DNA from 2 places in the Sphingomonas benefaciens genome. Region 1 is predicted to be linked to the other one. Evidence: predicted binding sites of a transcription regulator. Region 1 holds the regulator's gene; the other holds the start of a gene.

Region 1 (8,333 bases):
AGCAGCACGCCCACCGCCACCAGGATCGGCCGGAGACGGCGCATCAGCGCTGCGCCAGCGGGACGTAGCTGCGCTGCGTCGGGCCGGTGTAGAGTTGGCGCGGGCGGCCGATCTTCTGATCCGGATCGGTGATCATCTCGTTCCACTGCGCCACCCAGCCGACGGTGCGGGCGAGGGCGAACAGCACGGTGAACATCTCCGTCGGGAAGCCGATCGCCGACAGGATCACGCCCGAGTAGAAGTCGACGTTCGGGAACAGCTTCTTCTCGATGAAATAATCGTCGCTGAGCGCCAGTTCCTCGAGCCGCAGCGCGGTCTCGAACAGCGGGTCGTTGACCTTGAGCGCGTCGAACACCTCGCGCACGGTCTTCTGCATCACGGTCGCGCGCGGATCATAGTTCTTGTAGACGCGGTGACCGAAGCCCATCAGGCGGAACGGATCGTTCTTGTCCTTGGCGCGGGCGATGAACTCGGGGATGCGCTCCGGCGTGCCGATCTCGCGCAGCATGTTGAGCGCCGCCTCGTTGGCGCCGCCATGCGCCGGGCCCCACAGGCAGGCGATGCCCGCCGCGATGCACGCGAACGGATTGGCGCCCGACGAACCGGCAAGGCGCACGGTCGAGGTCGAGGCGTTCTGCTCGTGATCGGCATGGAGGATGAAGATCCGGTCCATCGCCTTCTCGACCGCCGGATTCACCTCATAGGGCTCGGCCGGCACGCCGAACGTCATGCGCAGGAAGTTGCCGGTGTAGCTCAGCGCATTGTCCGGATAGAGGAACGGCTGGCCGACGCTGTACTTGTGCGCCATCGCAGCGATCGTCGGGATCTTCGCGATCAGCCGATGCGAGGCGATGGTGCGCTGCACCGGATCGTGGATGTCGGTCGAATCATGGTAGAAGGCCGACAGCGCACCGACCACGCCGCACATGATCGCCATCGGATGCGCGTCGCGACGGAAGCCGCGGAAGAAGGCAGCCAGCTGCTCGTGCACCATCGTGTGGCGGGTGATCGTGCCGGTGAAGGTGTCGAGTTCCTCGCCCGACGGCAGCTCGCCGTTGAGCAGCAGATAGGCTACCTCCATGAAGCTCGACTGCTCGGCCAGCTCGCCGATCGGATAGCCGCGGTGCAGCAGTACGCCCTCGTCGCCGTCGATATAGGTCAGCGCCGAGCGGCACGACGCGGTCGAGGTGAAGCCGGGATCATAGGTGAAGGCGCCGGTCTGCGCATAGAATTTGCGGATGTCGACCACGTCCGGGCCGACCGAACCCGACATGACCGGGTATTCGAACTGCTTGCCCTCCAGGGCGACTGTCGCGTTGTCGGTCATGTCAGTGTCCTTCCTAATCAGACTGTCATCCGGTCCGCGATCCGGCCGAGGCTTTCCTCCTTGCCGAGAAGCGCGAGCACGTCGAAGATGCCGGGCGAGGTTTTACGCCCGGTGAGAGCGGCGCGGAGCGGCTGGGCGACCTGGCCGAGCTTGACGCCCTGGCCGTCCGCCACCTGCCGTACCGCTGCTTCGGTCGTGTCCTGATCCCACTGCTGCACTGCGTCAAGCGCCGTGTGCAGCTGCGCAAGCAGTTGCGGCGCGGTACCGCCGAGCAGGTCCGCCGCGGCCTGATCCAGGTCGAGCGGTCGGTGCGCGAAGAGGAACCGTGCACCCTCCGCCAGTTCGTTGACATTGGCGGCCCGTGCCTTCAGGAACGGCATCGCCTGCGTCAGCAGCGGGACCGCCGCCTCGCCATAGCCCCCGATGCCGGCGACCAAAGCGGCGAGCCGCGCATCGTCGGCCGCCCGGATATAATGGCCGTTGAGGTTCTCGAGCTTCTTGAGGTCGAAGCGGGACGGGCTCTTGCCGACGCCATCAAGGTCGAACCAGGCCACCGCCTGTTCGCGGCTGATGATCTCGTCGTCGCCATGTCCCCAGCCCAGGCGCAGCAGATAATTGTCGAACGCCTCGGGCAGGATGCCCAGCTCGTCGCGATAGGCCTCGATGCCGACCGCACCGTGCCGCTTCGACAGCTTGGCGCCGTCGGTGCCGTGGATCAGCGGAATGTGGGCGTAGACCGGCTCCGGCCAGCCCATCGCGCGATAAATCGGCAGCTGACGGAAGGCGTTGTTGAGGTGATCGTCGCCGCGGATGACGTGCGTCACGCCCATGTCATGATCGTCGACGACCACGGCCAGCATATAAGTCGGTGTACCATCCGAACGCAGGAGGATGAGATCGTCGAGCTCGGCGTTCTGCACCGTCACCGATCCCTGGACGCGATCGTCGATCGTAGTCGCGCCCTCGCGCGGGGCACGCAGCCGGACCACATAGGGCTCGCCCTCCGGATAATCGGTCCGGTCGCGCCATGGCGAGCGGATGCGCAGCGGCCGCTTCTCGGCCTGCGCCGCCTCGCGCTGCGCGGCGATCTCCGCCTGCGTCATGTAGCAGCGATAGGCATTGCCGCTCGCCACCATCTGATGCGCCACCTCGGCATGGCGATCCGCCCGCGCGAATTGAAAGACGGCGTCGCCGTCCCAGTCGATGCCGAGCCAGGTCAGACCAGCGAGAATCGCGTCGATCGCCGGCTGGGTCGAACGGACGCGGTCGGTATCCTCGATGCGCAGCAGGAAGGTGCCGCCGTGATGGCGTGCGAACAGCCAGTTGAACAGCGCGGTGCGCGCGCCGCCCAGGTGCAGATAGCCGGTCGGCGAGGGCGCGAAACGGGTGACGACGGCCTTGCCCGTCGCTTCGGAAATGCCGTTCGCGTCGTGATCCGATGATGCGCCCAACCGCGCCTGCTCCTTACGGTTCGAGATGATGGCTGTCACAGCCGGGGCGGCCCCTAGCACGCGCCTTCCGCGCCTTCAAATCCCGCCACCCGTCGCCGACGCGGCGATAGGCCCGCGGATCGAGCGGTGGCTGGAGGCAGAACGCGACCAATTGCCCCTATGGCTGCCGGTCGCGCTCGGCGGCGGCATCGCCGCCTGGTTCGTCCTGCCCGACCCGCGGCACTGGCTCGCCACCCTTAGCGCGCTTGCCGCCATCGCGCTGGCGGCGCTCACCGCGGGCCGCGGCGATCGGGCGAGCCGGGCGATCGGCATCGGCGCGGCGGTGGCCATGCTCGGCCTCGGCCTTGCCTGGTGGCGGGCCGAGCGGGTCGCCGCGCCCGTCCTCGCGCGGCCGGCGGTGGTGCGCGTGACCGGGACGATCGAACAGGTCGAGCCGCTGCCGGCGCGGGGCCTCGTCCGGCTGACCGTCGCACCCTTTGCGATGAGCGGCCTGCCGAAGCGACTGCGGGTCAATGTCGATGCGGCCGCGCTGCCACAGGGCGGAGCGGCCGGCGCGACGGTGACGCTGACCGCGCGGTTGATGCCGCCGCCCGCTGCCGCCGTGCCCGGCGCCTATGATTTCGCGCGGGTCGCCTGGTTCGCCGGCATCGGCGGCACCGGCCGGGCATTCGGGCCGGTCGCGCAGCGCGGCGGCGGCGACGGCGGGTCGTGGCGGGCGATGCTCACCCGGCACATCACCGATCGGCTGGAGGGCAGCCGCGGCGGCATCGCCGCGGCACTGGCGACCGGTGACGAGGGTGCGATCACGCAAGATGATTCCGATGCCATGCGGCGAGCGGGGCTGGCGCATCTGCTGTCGGTCAGCGGCCTGCACATCACCGCGGCGGTGGCCGCGACGATGCTGCTGGTGATGCGGCTGCTCGCGCTCTGGTCGTGGCTGGCGTTGCGCGTCCGCCTGCCGCTGGTTGCCGCAGCGGCAGGCGCCGCGGCGGCGATCGGCTATACCCTGCTGACCGGCAGCCAGGTGCCGACGATCCGGTCCTGCGTCGCGTCGCTGCTCGTGATCGGCGCGCTCGCTCTGGGCCGGCAAGCGATGACGCTGCGCCTGGTCGCGGCCGGCGCCGGCGTGGTCCTGCTGATCTGGCCGGAGGCGCTGGTCGGACCGAGTTTCCAGCTGTCCTTTGCCGCGATCGGCGCGATCGTCGCGCTGCACGCGCATCCGCGCATCGCCGCCGCCTTTCTAGCGCGCGACGAGCCGCGCTGGCGCCAGCTGGTCCGCTCGCCCGCCTCGTTGCTGCTGACCGGCTTCGTCGTCGAGGCGGCGTTGCTGCCGATCGCGGTCTACCATTTCCACAAGGCCGGCCTGTACGGCGCCATCGCCAATCTCGTCGCCATCCCGCTGACCACCTTCGTCGTCATGCCGCTGGAGGCGCTGGCGCTGCTCTGCGATCTCGTCGGGCTCGGCGGACCCGTGTGGCGGCTCGCCGATGGGTCGCTCCGCTTCCTGCTCTGGCTGGCCCATCGCGTCGCGGCGCTGCCGGGCTCCGCCACCGCAATCGCGACGGTGCCGACCGGCGCCTTCGCCGTGTGCGTGCTCGGCGGGCTGTGGCTTGCTTTGTGGCGGACGCCGCCGCGCTGGTTGGGTGTGCTGCCGCTCGTCCTGGGTTGCGGCTGGATCCTGATCAGCCCGCCGCCCGATCTGCTGGTAACAGGCGATGGCCGGCATCTGGCGGCGCGCACCCGTGACGGCCTGTCGATCCTGCGCGACCGCGCCGGCGATTACACACGGGCGATGTTGAGCGAGACGGGCGGTGTCGATGGAGAGCCGGCCTTCCTCGCGGACAGCACCGCGGCGCACTGCACGCGCGATGCCTGCGTCATCGCGTTGGACCGCGGCGGGCGCCGATGGCGGGTGCTGGCGACACGGAGCCCCTATCCGCTGCCCTGGCCGACGCTGATCGCGGCATGTCGGCAGGCGGATATCGTGATCAGCGAACGGCGGCTGCCGCGTGGCTGCACGCCCCGCTGGCTGAAGCTCGACGCGCCGGTGCTGGCGGAAACGGGTGGGGTGGCGGTGACCCTCGCTACGCGTCGGATCGTCACCGTGCGCCAATCCGGCGACGCACACCCTTGGCTGCATCCGCCCGTCGCACGCCCGGCCGCAGCGGTGCTGTATCGACCGGACGGCTGGCGCGGCCGGAACATCGTGACGCAATGTCACGGTGGCGGCTGCCGATCCCGCGTGACCTATCGCCATGACAAGACGTCGCCGCCGACAAACGCGTCACGCTGACGAGCCGAGACCCGAGAGGTCAACGACGAACGCTGGAAGCCCATGCCGCGGCCTGGCCTCGCTACGCGACCGCTCACCTGCGGATCTGGGGTGCCCCCACGTCACAGGCGGGGACCGACCCGGACGCCGCGTCGGCGACTGCAAAGCGCATCGGCGGTCGATCGGTGGCATCGTACGACCGAAGCAAGCGCCACCAATGGCGGGGAATGCGCCCTAGCGTCTGTCCCAAACCGGGACATTCCGGTGTCGTGCTTGTCACTGCCTCGCGAACTGACGCAGCAACTTCAATCGTAACGCCGCAGGATGCCCGACAGCTTGCCCTGCACGCGCACGATGTCCGGCGTGTAACGCTGCGGTTCGTACGCCCGATTGGCCGGATCGAGGCGGATCATCGCACCTTCCCGGCGGAAGTATTTGAGCGTCGCCTCGCTCTCCTCGATCAGCGCGACGACGATCTCGCCATCGCGAGCGGTTTCGGTCCGGCGGATCAGCGCATAGTCGCCGTCGAGGATGCCCGCCTCGACCATGGAATCGCCGGACACTTCGAGCGCGTAATGCTCGCCTGAGCCGAGCAGCGCGGCGGGTACCGCGAGCATCGAACTGCCCTCGAACGCCTCGATCGGCACGCCGGCCGCGATCCGGCCATGCAGCGGGATCTCGACCACGTCGTTGGCCGGCTGCGGCGCCGGGCGCACGTTGCCGCGTGCCGCAGGGGCAGGCACGGATGCGGCCGCCGCAGGCGCTGCCTTGCGCTCGGGCCGCTCCGGCATGCGGAGCACCTCCAGCGCCCGCGCCCGATTGGGCAGACGGCGGATGAAATGTCGTTCTTCCAGCGCGCTGATCAACCGGTGCACACCGGATTTGGACTTGAGGTCGAGCGCTTCCTTCATTTCCTCGAACGACGGGGAAACGCCGGTTTCCTCCAGCCGATCGTTGATGAAGCAGACGAGCTCGTGCTGCTTGCGCGTGAGCATTGGGCGGTCCTTCCCGTCAGAACAGACGCGGAACTTCTAGGGAACGGACCGGCGCTCGTCAAGCGATCATGAGGATTTCTGCCGAGTCGCCCGTCTGCGCGGCCGGGGCGCCGGCGGGGCGGACGATCAAGCAATGCGACCGCGCAAGCGTCAACAGCATCGAACTGTCCTGTATGGTCGACGCATATGCGCGGCCTTCGCGAAGTTCGGCGCGCAGATAGTCGGTGCGGCCGCCGTTCGCCGGCAGACTTTCGCCAAGGATCGTGCTGGTCGTGCGCGGCAGCGGGTTCCGGGCGCCGGCGAGATGCGCGATCACCGGCCGCACGAACAGCGTCGCGGTGACAAAGGCCGAGACCGGATTGCCCGGCAGGCCGAGCACCAGCGCCGCGCCGATCCGGCCGGCCATCATCGGCTTGCCCGGCCGTAACGCGATGCGCCAGAAATCGATCGCGCCGCCGGCGGCCTCCAGCGCCGGCCGGACGAGGTCGTGGTCGCCGACCGACGCGCCGCCGGTGGTGACGATCAGGTCGGCGTCGACGCCGGCGAAGGCATCGCGCAAGGTGACGAGATCGTCGGGCAGGATGCCGAGGTCGACGAGGTCGATCGGCAGGTCGGCGAGCATCGCCGCCAGCATCGCGCGGTTGGACTCCGGCAGGGCGTCACAACCGGCGCTGCCTGGCTCGACCAGTTCGTCACCGGTGGCGCAAAGCGCGACGCGGATGCGGCGGCGGACGGGGATCGTGCCGAGACCGCCGGTCGCCGCGACGGCGAGACGGGCGGGGGTGATCCGCTCGCCGGCGGGAATCAGCACGTCGCCCGCGTCGAAGTCGAGGCCGCGGCGCCGGACGTTGCGGCCCAAGGTGCCGGGGCCTTCGCCGGTCAGTCGGACCGACACGCCATCGGCCGCGACCTCCTCCTGCACCATCACCGTATCGGCACCGGCCGGCATGGTCGCGCCCGTGAAGATACGCACCGTCTCGCCGGGTGCGACGGATGCGGCGAACGGGCGCCCGGCGGCGCTCTCGCCGATCAGCGTCCAAGGGCCGGGAAGGTCGGCATGGCGAATCGCATAGCCGTCCATCGCCGACAGGTCGCTTGCCGGTTGCGTCCGCCGTGCCAGGATATCGTCCGCCGCCCAGCGGCCATGTGCCGCGGCCAAGCCGACCATTTCGGTCGCGACCGGCGCAGCCAAAGCGAACAGCCGCGTCTGCGCCTCCGCGATCGGCAACAGGCTCATGCGGCGTGCCAGTCGCGCGAGGCACCGCCCGATTTGGCGAGCAGGCGGATATTCTCGATCGTCATGCCGCGATCCATCGCCTTGGCCATGTCATAGACGGTGAGCAATGCCGTCGACACGGCGGTCAGCGCCTCCATCTCGACCCCGGTCTTGCCGTCGGTCGCGGCGCTCGCGGTGGCGGTGATGCCGTCGTCGCCAATCTCCAGATCGAGCGTGACCTTGGTAAGGGGCAGGGGGTGGCAGAGCGGGATCAGCTCCGCGGTCTTCTTCGCCGCCATGATGCCGGCGATGCGCGCGACGGCGATCACGTCGCCCTTCTTGGCCAGCCCGTCACGAATCGCGGCGAGTGCGTCGGCCGCGATCCGGATGCGGCCGCTGGCGGTCGCCTCACGCTGGGTCGGCGTCTTGCCGCCGACATCGACCATATGCGCGGCGCCGCTCGCGTCGAGGTGGGTGAGGCGACTCACGCCACCAGCGCCTGCACCGCGGCGGTCAGATCGTCCTGCCGCATCAGCGATTCGCCGATCAGGAAGCAATGCACGCCATGCGCCGCCAGCGCGTCGAGATCGGCACGGCCCGACAGGCCGCTCTCTGCGACGAAGGTGCAATCCTTGGGCGCGCGATCGACCAGCGCGAAGGTCCGCGTGAAGTCGACGGTAAAGTCGTGCAGGTTGCGGTTGTTGACGCCGATCAGCCGCGATTTCAGCTTCAGCGCGCGATCGAACTCCGCCTCGTCATGGACCTCGACAAGCACGTCCATGCCGCAGTCCATCGCGCTCGCCTCGATCTCGGCCATCTGCGTGTCGTCGAGGGCGGAGACGATGATCAGGATCGCATCGGCGCCGATCGAGCGCGATTCGGTCGCCTGCCACGGGTCGACCATGAAGTCCTTGCGGATCACCGGCAGGTCGCAGGCGGCACGCGCCGCGATCAGATCGTCGTCGCATCCCTGGAACCATTGCTCGTCGGTCAGCACGGACAGGCAGGCCGCACCGCCGGCCGCATAGGCGCGGGCATGGGCGGCGGGATCGAAATCGGCACGGATCAGTCC
Region 2 (8,333 bases), 440 kb from region 1:
CCGCCGCCGCGCGATCCGAACCTGCCCGCCGACAACGGCCGCCGCGCCTATTTCGACCCAGAGACCGGCGAGGTGCACGGCAGCGGATCGTCCGCCGGCGGCGGCAATCCCGGCGACGATCTCAACAGCGACGCCGGCGGCGGCGACGGCTATCCGCTGACCGGCCGTGCCGGCACGGTCGAGCAGGCGCCGGACGATCTCGGCCCGCCGCATTTCAAGGAATAGCGGCCGTATCGAGACGCCCAGCGGGGCGGCGCGGCCCAGCCGCCCGCCCCCTTCGCCTCATCCCCGGCCGAGCATATGGTCGACGAATTGTGCCAGCGTGCGGAATCCCGCCAGCTTCAGCCCGCCGTCCTCGCCACCCTTGGTCATCGCCACCGGCACCAGCGCCCGTTCGAAGCCGAGCTTCGCCGCCTCCTTTAGCCGCAACGCGCCATGCGCCACCGGGCGGATCTCCCCCGACAGGGAAATCTCGCCGAACGCCACCGCATCGACCGGTACCGGCCGTTCAGATAGCGCGGACACCAACGCCGCCGCCACTGCGACGTCGGCTGCCGGGTCCTGCACGCGATAGCCGCCGGCGACGTTGAGATAGACTTCCGCCGAGGAGAAGGAGAGGCCGCAGCGCGCCTCCAGCACGGCGAGGATCATCGCCAGCCTGCCGCTGTCCCAGCCGACCACCGCGCGACGCGGCGTCGCCCCGCTCGCCAGCCGGACGGTCAGCGCCTGGATCTCGACCAGCACCGGCCGCGTCCCCTCCAGCGCCGGGAAGACGGTCGCCCCCGTCACCCCCTCCTCGCGGTTGGTCAGGAACAGCGCCGAGGGGTTGGACACCTCGCTCAGCCCCTCGTTCTGCATCGCGAACACGCCGATCTCGTCGGTGCCGCCGAAACGGTTCTTGATCGCGCGCAGGATTCGATATTGGTGACTGCGTTCGCCCTCGAACGCGAGCACGGTGTCGACCATATGCTCCAGCACGCGCGGCCCGGCGATGCTGCCGTCCTTGGTGACATGGCCGACGAGCACCAGCGCGGTGCCGCGCTCCTTGGCGAAGCGGATCAGCTCCTGCGCCGAGGCGCGCACCTGGCTGACCGTGCCGGGCGCGCCCTCGATCGTGTCGGAATGCATCGTCTGGATCGAATCGATCACCAGCAGCGCCGGCGGCGCGCCCATCGACAGGGTGGTGAGGATGTCGCGGGTCGAGGTCGCCGCCGCCAGCTGCACCGGCGCCGCGCCCAGCCCCAGCCGCCGCGCCCGCAGCCGCACCTGGTCCGCCGCTTCCTCGCCGGAGACGTACGCCACGCCCCGCCCAGCGCTCGCCAGCTTCGCCGCCGCCTGCAACAGCAACGTCGACTTGCCGATGCCGGGATCGCCGCCGATCAGCGTCGCCGATCCCTCGACGAAGCCGCCGCCGAGCGCCCGGTCCAGCTCGGCGATCCCCGTCGCCATCCGTTCGGGCAGCGCGATGTCCGCGTCGAGCCCGACCAGTTGCACCGCCCGCCCGCCGCTCTGCAGATTGTGCTTGGCGTGGAACGGCGTGACCACCGAGGGCGCTTCCTCGACCAAGGTGTTCCATTCCGCGCAATCGGCGCACTGCCCCGCCCAGCGGTGCGACACCGATCCGCAGGCCTGGCAGACATATCGTTTCTGGGGCTTCGCCATGGCGGCGGATATAGCGACGCAGGAACGATTAGGGAACAGCAATCCTCCCCGGCACGAGGAGGTGGCAGCGCGTCAGCGCTGACGGAGGGGGCCGTCCACGCAGCGCAACGCCCGTGGAAAGCCCTCCACCGCCTTCGGCGGCCCCCTCCCCGCGAGCGGGGAGGATTTCCGCTAGGCCTATCCTCGCGGCGGGATGTTGAGGCCGCGCTGCACCGCCGGTCGGGCCAGCCCCCGCTCCAGCCAGGCCGCGACATTGCCGAACTGGTCGAAGCCGACCAGCTCGCGCGCCTCGTAGAAGGTGATCAGGTTGCGCACCCAGCCCAGCATGGCGATGTCCGCAATCGAATAATGGTCACCGAGGAACCAGCTGCGATCGGCCAGCACCCGGTCCATCACGCCGAGCAGCCGCTGCGCCTCCGCGACGTAGCGGTCGCGCGGCCGCTTGTCCTCCCAATCCTTGCCGGCGAATTTGTTGAAGAAGCCGAGTTGGCCGAACATCGGACCGACGCCGCCCATCTGGAACATCACCCACTGGATCGCCTGCCACCGGTCCGCCGGCCCCTGGCCGAGCAGCTGGCCGGTCTTCTCCGCCAGATAGAGCAGGATCGCACCGCTTTCGAACAGCGTCAGCGGCACGCCGCCCGGCCCTTCCGGATCGATCATCGCCGGGATCTTGCCGTTCGGGTTGAGCGAGACGAAGGCGTCCGACTTCTGGTCGTCCTTGGCGAAATCGACCAGATGCGCCTCATACGGCAGGCCCGTCTCCTCGATCATGATCGACGCCTTGACGCCATTGGGCGTCGGCAGCGAGTAGAGCTGGATGCGATCGGGATATTGCGCCGGCCAGCGCTGCGTGATCGGAAAGGCGGATAGGTCGGCCATGGTCGTCAACTCCCTCGTCGGTTGCGCCCCGACATAGTCGTGCCGCAATCGCCGCGCTATGGCCGACGCCGTCATGCAACCGTCGGATCTTCGCGTCGCGCTGTTCAGCGGCAACTACAATTACACGCGCGACGGCGCCAATCAGGCGCTCAACCTGCTGGTCGGGCATCTGCTGCGCCAGGGCGTGACGGTGCGCGTCTATTCGCCGACCATCGATCCGCCCGCCTTTCCGCCGACCGGGGATCTCGTCTCGGTGCCGGCGATCCCGATGCCGGGCGGCCGCGCCGAATATCGTCTGGGCCGATATCTGCCCGCGGCGACGCGCACCGATCTGGAGGCCTTCGCGCCCAACATCGTCCACGTCTCCGCGCCCGAGTTCCTCAATCACGGCGCGGTCACCTGGGCACGGCGGCACCGCGTGCCCGTCGTCGCCTCGTTCCACACCCGCTTTGAAACCTATTTCCGCTACTACAAGATCGGCTTCATCGAACCGCTGATCAAGGCGATCATGACGCGCTTCTACAATCGCGTCGGTCTGGTCATGCCGCCCAGCCCCAGCATGGGCGCGACGATGCGCGAATGGGGCGTGACCACGCCGATGACGCTGTGGTCGCGCGGCATCGACCACGACCGCTTCCGTCCCGACCGCCGCAGCCCTGACTGGCGCCGGTCGCTCGGCATCGCCGACGACGAGGTGGCGATCGGCTTCCTCGGCCGGCTGGTTAAGGAAAAGGGCCTCGACGTCTTTGCCGACGTGCTCGCCGAACTGCGCCGTCGCGGGGTGCGCCACAAGGCGCTGGTGATCGGCAAGGGCCCGGCGGAGGCATGGTTCGCCGAGGCCGCGCCGGGTGCGGTGTTCGCCGGCTTCCAGTCGGGCGACGCGCTGGGCCGGGCGGTCGCGTCGATGGACATCTTCTTCAATCCCAGCATTACGGAGACGTTCGGCAACGTCACCACCGAGGCGATGGCCGCCGGCGTGCCGGTCGTCGCCGCGCGCGCGACCGGCGCGGTCGACCTCGTCGAGGACGGCGTCACCGGCTATCTGGTCAGCCCCCGTGACATTGCCGGCTATGCCGATGCGATCGCCCGCATCGCCGGCGATCCCGTGCTCCGCACCAACATGGGTCACGCCGGCCACGCCGCCGCGGCCGGCTACAAATGGGATACGGCGAATCAGGCGGTGCTCGACGCGTATTTGAAGCTTCAGGCTGAAAAGCTACGTACGGCAACGCGCTGAGCACTAACGCCCGCAACGTCGTCATCCCCACGAAGGCGGGGATCCAGAACCGCTGACGTTTCGGACTAAATGCTGACGTCAGCCAATCTGGATTCCCGCCTTCGCGGGAATGACGGTGATGAGCGAGGGTCCGACCTATCCCGCCCGCCAGTCGAAGGTCAGCGGCGCCTCGCGAAAGGCGAAGCGGTCGAGGTGGCTCGCCACCACCTCGCGCATCCGCGCCTCGTCCTCACCCTCCGCCACGGTCAGGATCAGGTCGAGCGTTTCGCTGTCCGCCCGCATCTGCAGTCGCGATCCGTTGGGAAAGGCGATCTCGCCCTCCTCCTCCGAATAGCGGACCTCCATCTTGTGGCTCCAATGCTTGGCGAGCTGCTGGAGATAGCGGCTGGCCGAATGGGTCGGCACGCGTGCCACCGAGACGCTCATTTCAGCCGCTCGATCTTGCGGACGACCTCGTCGATCAGCTCGGCGACATCATGTGCCGCCTCTTCCGACAGATCGTTGGCCTCCAGCCGGTTCTGCAGCACGGTGCGCAGGTTGCGCATCGCCCGCCGGATCGGCACGCGGTCGGTGCGCGCCCGATGCTCGCCCAGCCCGGTCAGCCTGGCCATCAGCGCGGCGACCAGCTCGGCCCGCTCCGCCAGATGCGCCCGTCCCGCCTCGGTCACCGCGAAGCGCTTGCGCGCGCCCTCGCTTGCCTGCTCCTCGATCAGCTCCATCTCGTTGAGCATGGTCAGCGCGGGATAGACCACGCCGGGGCTCGGCGCATAGGCGCCGCCGGTCAGCTCCTCGACCGCCTTGATCAGTTCGTAGCCGTGGCGCGGCGTGTCGGCGATCATCTTCAGCAGCACGAGGCGCAGTTCGCTGCCGTCGAACATCCGCCGCCGCCCGCCGCCGCCTCCCCGGCCGTGCTCGCCGAACAGCTCGGCAAAGCCCTGCTCCAGCCGCTCGCCCCATTGCTCCCAGCCGCCGCGCGGTCCGAAGCCATGGTCGCGTCCGTGGCCATGGCCCCGCCCCATGCGGTGCCCTTCGTGTCTGTGTCCGAACATCATGGTCTCCTGTCGTCCCATGTCGCGAAGATATATCGCAGATCAAAAGAGTCAAGACTGTCTGCGATATATCTCATTATGCTGGGACCATGGCGTATACGCGCGACTTTCGAGAACTTCCGGCTGCCAGCCCAGGTGACGGCGTCGCCGCCACACCCTATCTCGGCACCATGGCAGACCTGCTCACCGGCCTCGAACCGGAGCCGACCCCCGCCCCGGCCGCGGCCGATGCCCCGCTTGCCGACCGGCTGCGCCCGCAGCGGCTCGACGAGGTCGTCGGGCAGGAGCATCTCACCGGCCCCGACGGCGCGATCGGGCGGATGGTCGCCGCCGGGCGGCTGTCGTCGATGATCCTCTGGGGTCCGCCGGGCACCGGCAAGACCACCATCGCGCGCCTGCTCGCCGACGCCGTGTCCTTGCGCTTCGTCGCCATCTCCGCCGTCTTCTCGGGTGTCGCCGACCTCAAGAAGGCCTTTGCCGAGGCCCGCGACCACGCCCGCCTCGGCCGGCGCACGTTGCTGTTCGTCGACGAGATCCACCGCTTCAATCGCGCGCAGCAGGATGGTTTCCTGCCCTATGTCGAGGACGGCACCGTCACCCTGGTCGGCGCGACCACGGAAAATCCGTCGTTCGAGCTCAATGCCGCGGTGCTCAGCCGGGCGCAGGTGCTGATCCTCCACCGTCTGGGTGCCGAGGCGCTCGGCAAGCTGCTCGACCGCGCCGAGGCGCTGGAGGGCCGCCCCTTGCCGCTGACCCAGGAGGCGCGCGCGGCGATGGTCGCGCAGGCCGACGGCGACGGCCGCTTCCTGCTCAACCAGGCGGAAACCCTGTTCTCCGTCGACCTGTCCGCGCCGCTCGATCCCGCCGGCCTGTCCGCCTTCCTGCAGCGGCGCGTGGCGGTCTACGACAAGGACCGTGAGGGGCATTACAATCTGATCAGCGCGCTCCACAAATCGATCCGCGGCTCCGATCCGCAGGCGGCGCTCTACTATCTCGCCCGCATGCTGACCGCCGGCGAGGAGCCGCTCTACGTGCTCCGCCGCCTGACCCGTGCCGCGGTCGAGGACATCGGCCTCGCCGATCCGCAGGCGCTGGTCCAGTGTATCGCCGCCAAGGACACCTACGACTTCCTCGGCTCGCCGGACGGCGAGCTGGCGATCGCCCAGGCCTGCCTCTATCTCGCCACCGCGCCCAAATCGAACGCCGCCTATATGGCGCAGAAGAAGGCGTGGCGGACGGCGAAGGAGACGGGATCGCTGATGCCGCCGGACAATATCCTCAACGCACCGACCAAGCTGATGAAGCAGATCGGCTATGGCGCCGATTACGCCTATGATCATGACGCGCCGGACGGCTTCTCGGGCGCCAATTACTGGCCGGCCGAATTGCCGCCGCAGACCTTCTACGCGCCGAGCGGTCGCGGCTTCGAGAAGCGCCTGCAGGAACGGCTCGACTATTGGAACCAGCTGCGCCGCGAGCGCAACGGCTAGCGCGACGCCAGCGCCTTGCCGGCCCGGATCGCCTGCCCCTCGACCAGACCCGGCGCCAGCCCGACGCCGGCCGGCAGGAACACGACGATGGTCGAACCATGTTCGAACCAGCCCATTTCGTCGCCCTTGCTGAGGCGCGCGTCACAGGCCACCCGCGCCGAGCCGACGTCCCGCAACGATCGCTCGGTGTCGAGGAAGGACAGCCGGATGCTCGCCACCAGGATCGCCGCAACCGGCACCAGCAGCAGCGGCGTGCCGTCCGCCAACCGCGCCTCGATCACTGCCCGCTCGTTGCGGCAGAACAGCCGTTCGACCCGCTTGAGCGCGATCGGATTGACGTTCCAGCAGTCGCCCGAAAGATAGGTCACGCCCTCCACGGTCAGATCGTGCGGCGCGTGGAAGCGGTGGTACATGCCCGCGGTCAGCCGCAGCGTCACGAAGCTGCCGTCGCGGAACCTGTCCGCCACCGCGGCATCGGGGATCAACTCGCCGAGCCGGTAGGGGAAGCCCTTGACCTGATACAGGCGATCGCCGTCGATCCGCCCATGCGCACCGACGATCGCATCGCAGGGCGAGGCGATCGTCGCCGGATCGGGATCGAAGGCCCGCGCGCCCGGCCGCAGCGCCCGCGTGAAGCCATCGCGCAGTGAGCGGAAGCGTGTCGTCGCCGCATCCGACAGATCGACCCCGCCGAAAAAGCGCCACAGCGCCAGCGCCGGCCGCGCCACCAGCGGATGCTCGACCGCAGCGATCCGCCCGACCATCCGGGTGGCGAATCGCCGCGGCAGGCGGTTGGTGAGCAGGAAATTAATGTCCTCCTGTAACAGCAGCCGCATCAGGCCCTTCGGGGCTGTCATCGTGACGTCACCCGGATGCGCTCAAGCGCGGTCATGTCGCTCCTCCTCTATCCGATCGCCGCGGGCGCCGGTCTGCTCGCCGCCACCAAGGGCCGCCAGCGTCTCGCGCTGTCGCGCGCCAAGCATCGCTCGCTCGGCGGCCATGTCCGCATGGCCAAGCGTATCGCCGGCCTGATCCCCTTTTACGAATACGGCCCCGATCGCTTCTTCCGCGCCGACGACGCGCCCGAGGAGATCGCCAGCCGCCGCCACGCCGGCTTCGAGCGCCTCGGCGCCCTGTACGCGGAGCGCTTCGCCAGGACGCTCGCCCTTACCCGCGAAGCCCGCGACGGCCTGTCCGACCTGCAGTTCACCGGCGTCTATCGCGTGCCCTTCCAGTTCAGCCGCCGCGTGCGCGAGACGCTTGGCACCGGTGCCTTCCTCGCCCGTTCCGAGGGGCCATGCGTCTACGATCTCGACGACAACCGGCTGATCGACCTGACCGGCTCCTACGGCGTCAACCTGCTCGGTTATGAGGCGTACAAGCGGATGATCCGGGAGGGCGCGGCGCTGGTCGAGCAATTGGGTCCGGTGCTCGGCGGGCTGCACCCGGTGACGGCCGACAATGTCGCCCGCATTTGCGCGATATCCGGCATGGACGAGGTCTCGTTCCATATGTCCGGTACGGAGGCGGTGATGCAGGCGGTGCGGCTCGCCCGCTATCACACCCGCCGTCGCCGCATCGTCCGCTTCGCCGGCGCCTATCACGGCTGGTGGGGCGACGTGCAGCCGGGGATCGGCAACCCCGTTCCCGCCGACGGCACGCTGACGCTCGCGGATCAGTCGGAGCAGACGTTGCGCGTGCTCGCCAGCCGCAAGGACATCGCCTGCGTGCTGGTCAACCCCCTGCAGGCGATGCACCCCAATGGCGCCGCGCCATCCGACGGCCAGCTGGTCGACGGCGGCCGCACGGCGGCGGCGGATCGCGAGGCCTATGGCGCCTGGCTGCGCCGGCTGGCGGAGGTGTGCCGCGGCAACGGCATCGTGCTGATCCTCGACGAGGTGTTCGTCGGCTTCCGCCTCGCGCGTGGCGGTGCCGCGGAATATTTCGGGGTCACGCCGGATCTCGTCACCTATGGCAAGACGCTCGGCGGCGGCCTGCCGGTCGGTGTGCTCG

Evidence for each region. Region 1 encodes LexA, which represses DNA repair genes until DNA is damaged. Its sites were predicted from a motif close to GTTCCNCNCTTGTTCT; they were not measured.
Region 2: a site for LexA is predicted at 1,684-1,699, ahead of radA (DNA repair protein RadA). Genes of this name have one in related genera too.

What each region holds. Positions count from the first base shown of each region.
Region 1 is NZ_JBREIC010000001.1:691,851-700,183, reverse strand. It holds gene ACU5AX_RS03300 (hypothetical protein) at 1-44, opposite strand, end outside; gene ACU5AX_RS03295 (citrate synthase) at 44-1,327, opposite strand; gene gltX (glutamate--tRNA ligase) at 1,345-2,778, opposite strand; gene ACU5AX_RS03285 (ComEC/Rec2 family competence protein) at 2,804-5,071, shown strand; gene lexA (transcriptional repressor LexA) at 5,356-6,045, opposite strand; gene ACU5AX_RS03275 (molybdopterin molybdotransferase MoeA) at 6,104-7,282, opposite strand; gene moaC (cyclic pyranopterin monophosphate synthase MoaC) at 7,279-7,749, opposite strand; gene trpC (indole-3-glycerol phosphate synthase TrpC) at 7,746-8,333, opposite strand, start outside.
Region 2 is NZ_JBREIC010000001.1:250,875-259,207, reverse strand. It holds gene ACU5AX_RS01180 (hypothetical protein) at 1-225, shown strand, start outside; gene radA (DNA repair protein RadA) at 283-1,662, opposite strand; gene ACU5AX_RS01170 (glutathione S-transferase family protein) at 1,840-2,544, opposite strand; gene ACU5AX_RS01165 (glycosyltransferase family 4 protein) at 2,618-3,781, shown strand; gene ACU5AX_RS01160 (DUF2218 domain-containing protein) at 3,917-4,207, opposite strand; gene ACU5AX_RS01155 (PadR family transcriptional regulator) at 4,204-4,830, opposite strand; gene ACU5AX_RS01150 (replication-associated recombination protein A) at 5,001-6,320, shown strand; gene asd (archaetidylserine decarboxylase) at 6,317-7,177, opposite strand; gene ACU5AX_RS01140 (aminotransferase class III-fold pyridoxal phosphate-dependent enzyme) at 7,211-8,333, shown strand, end outside.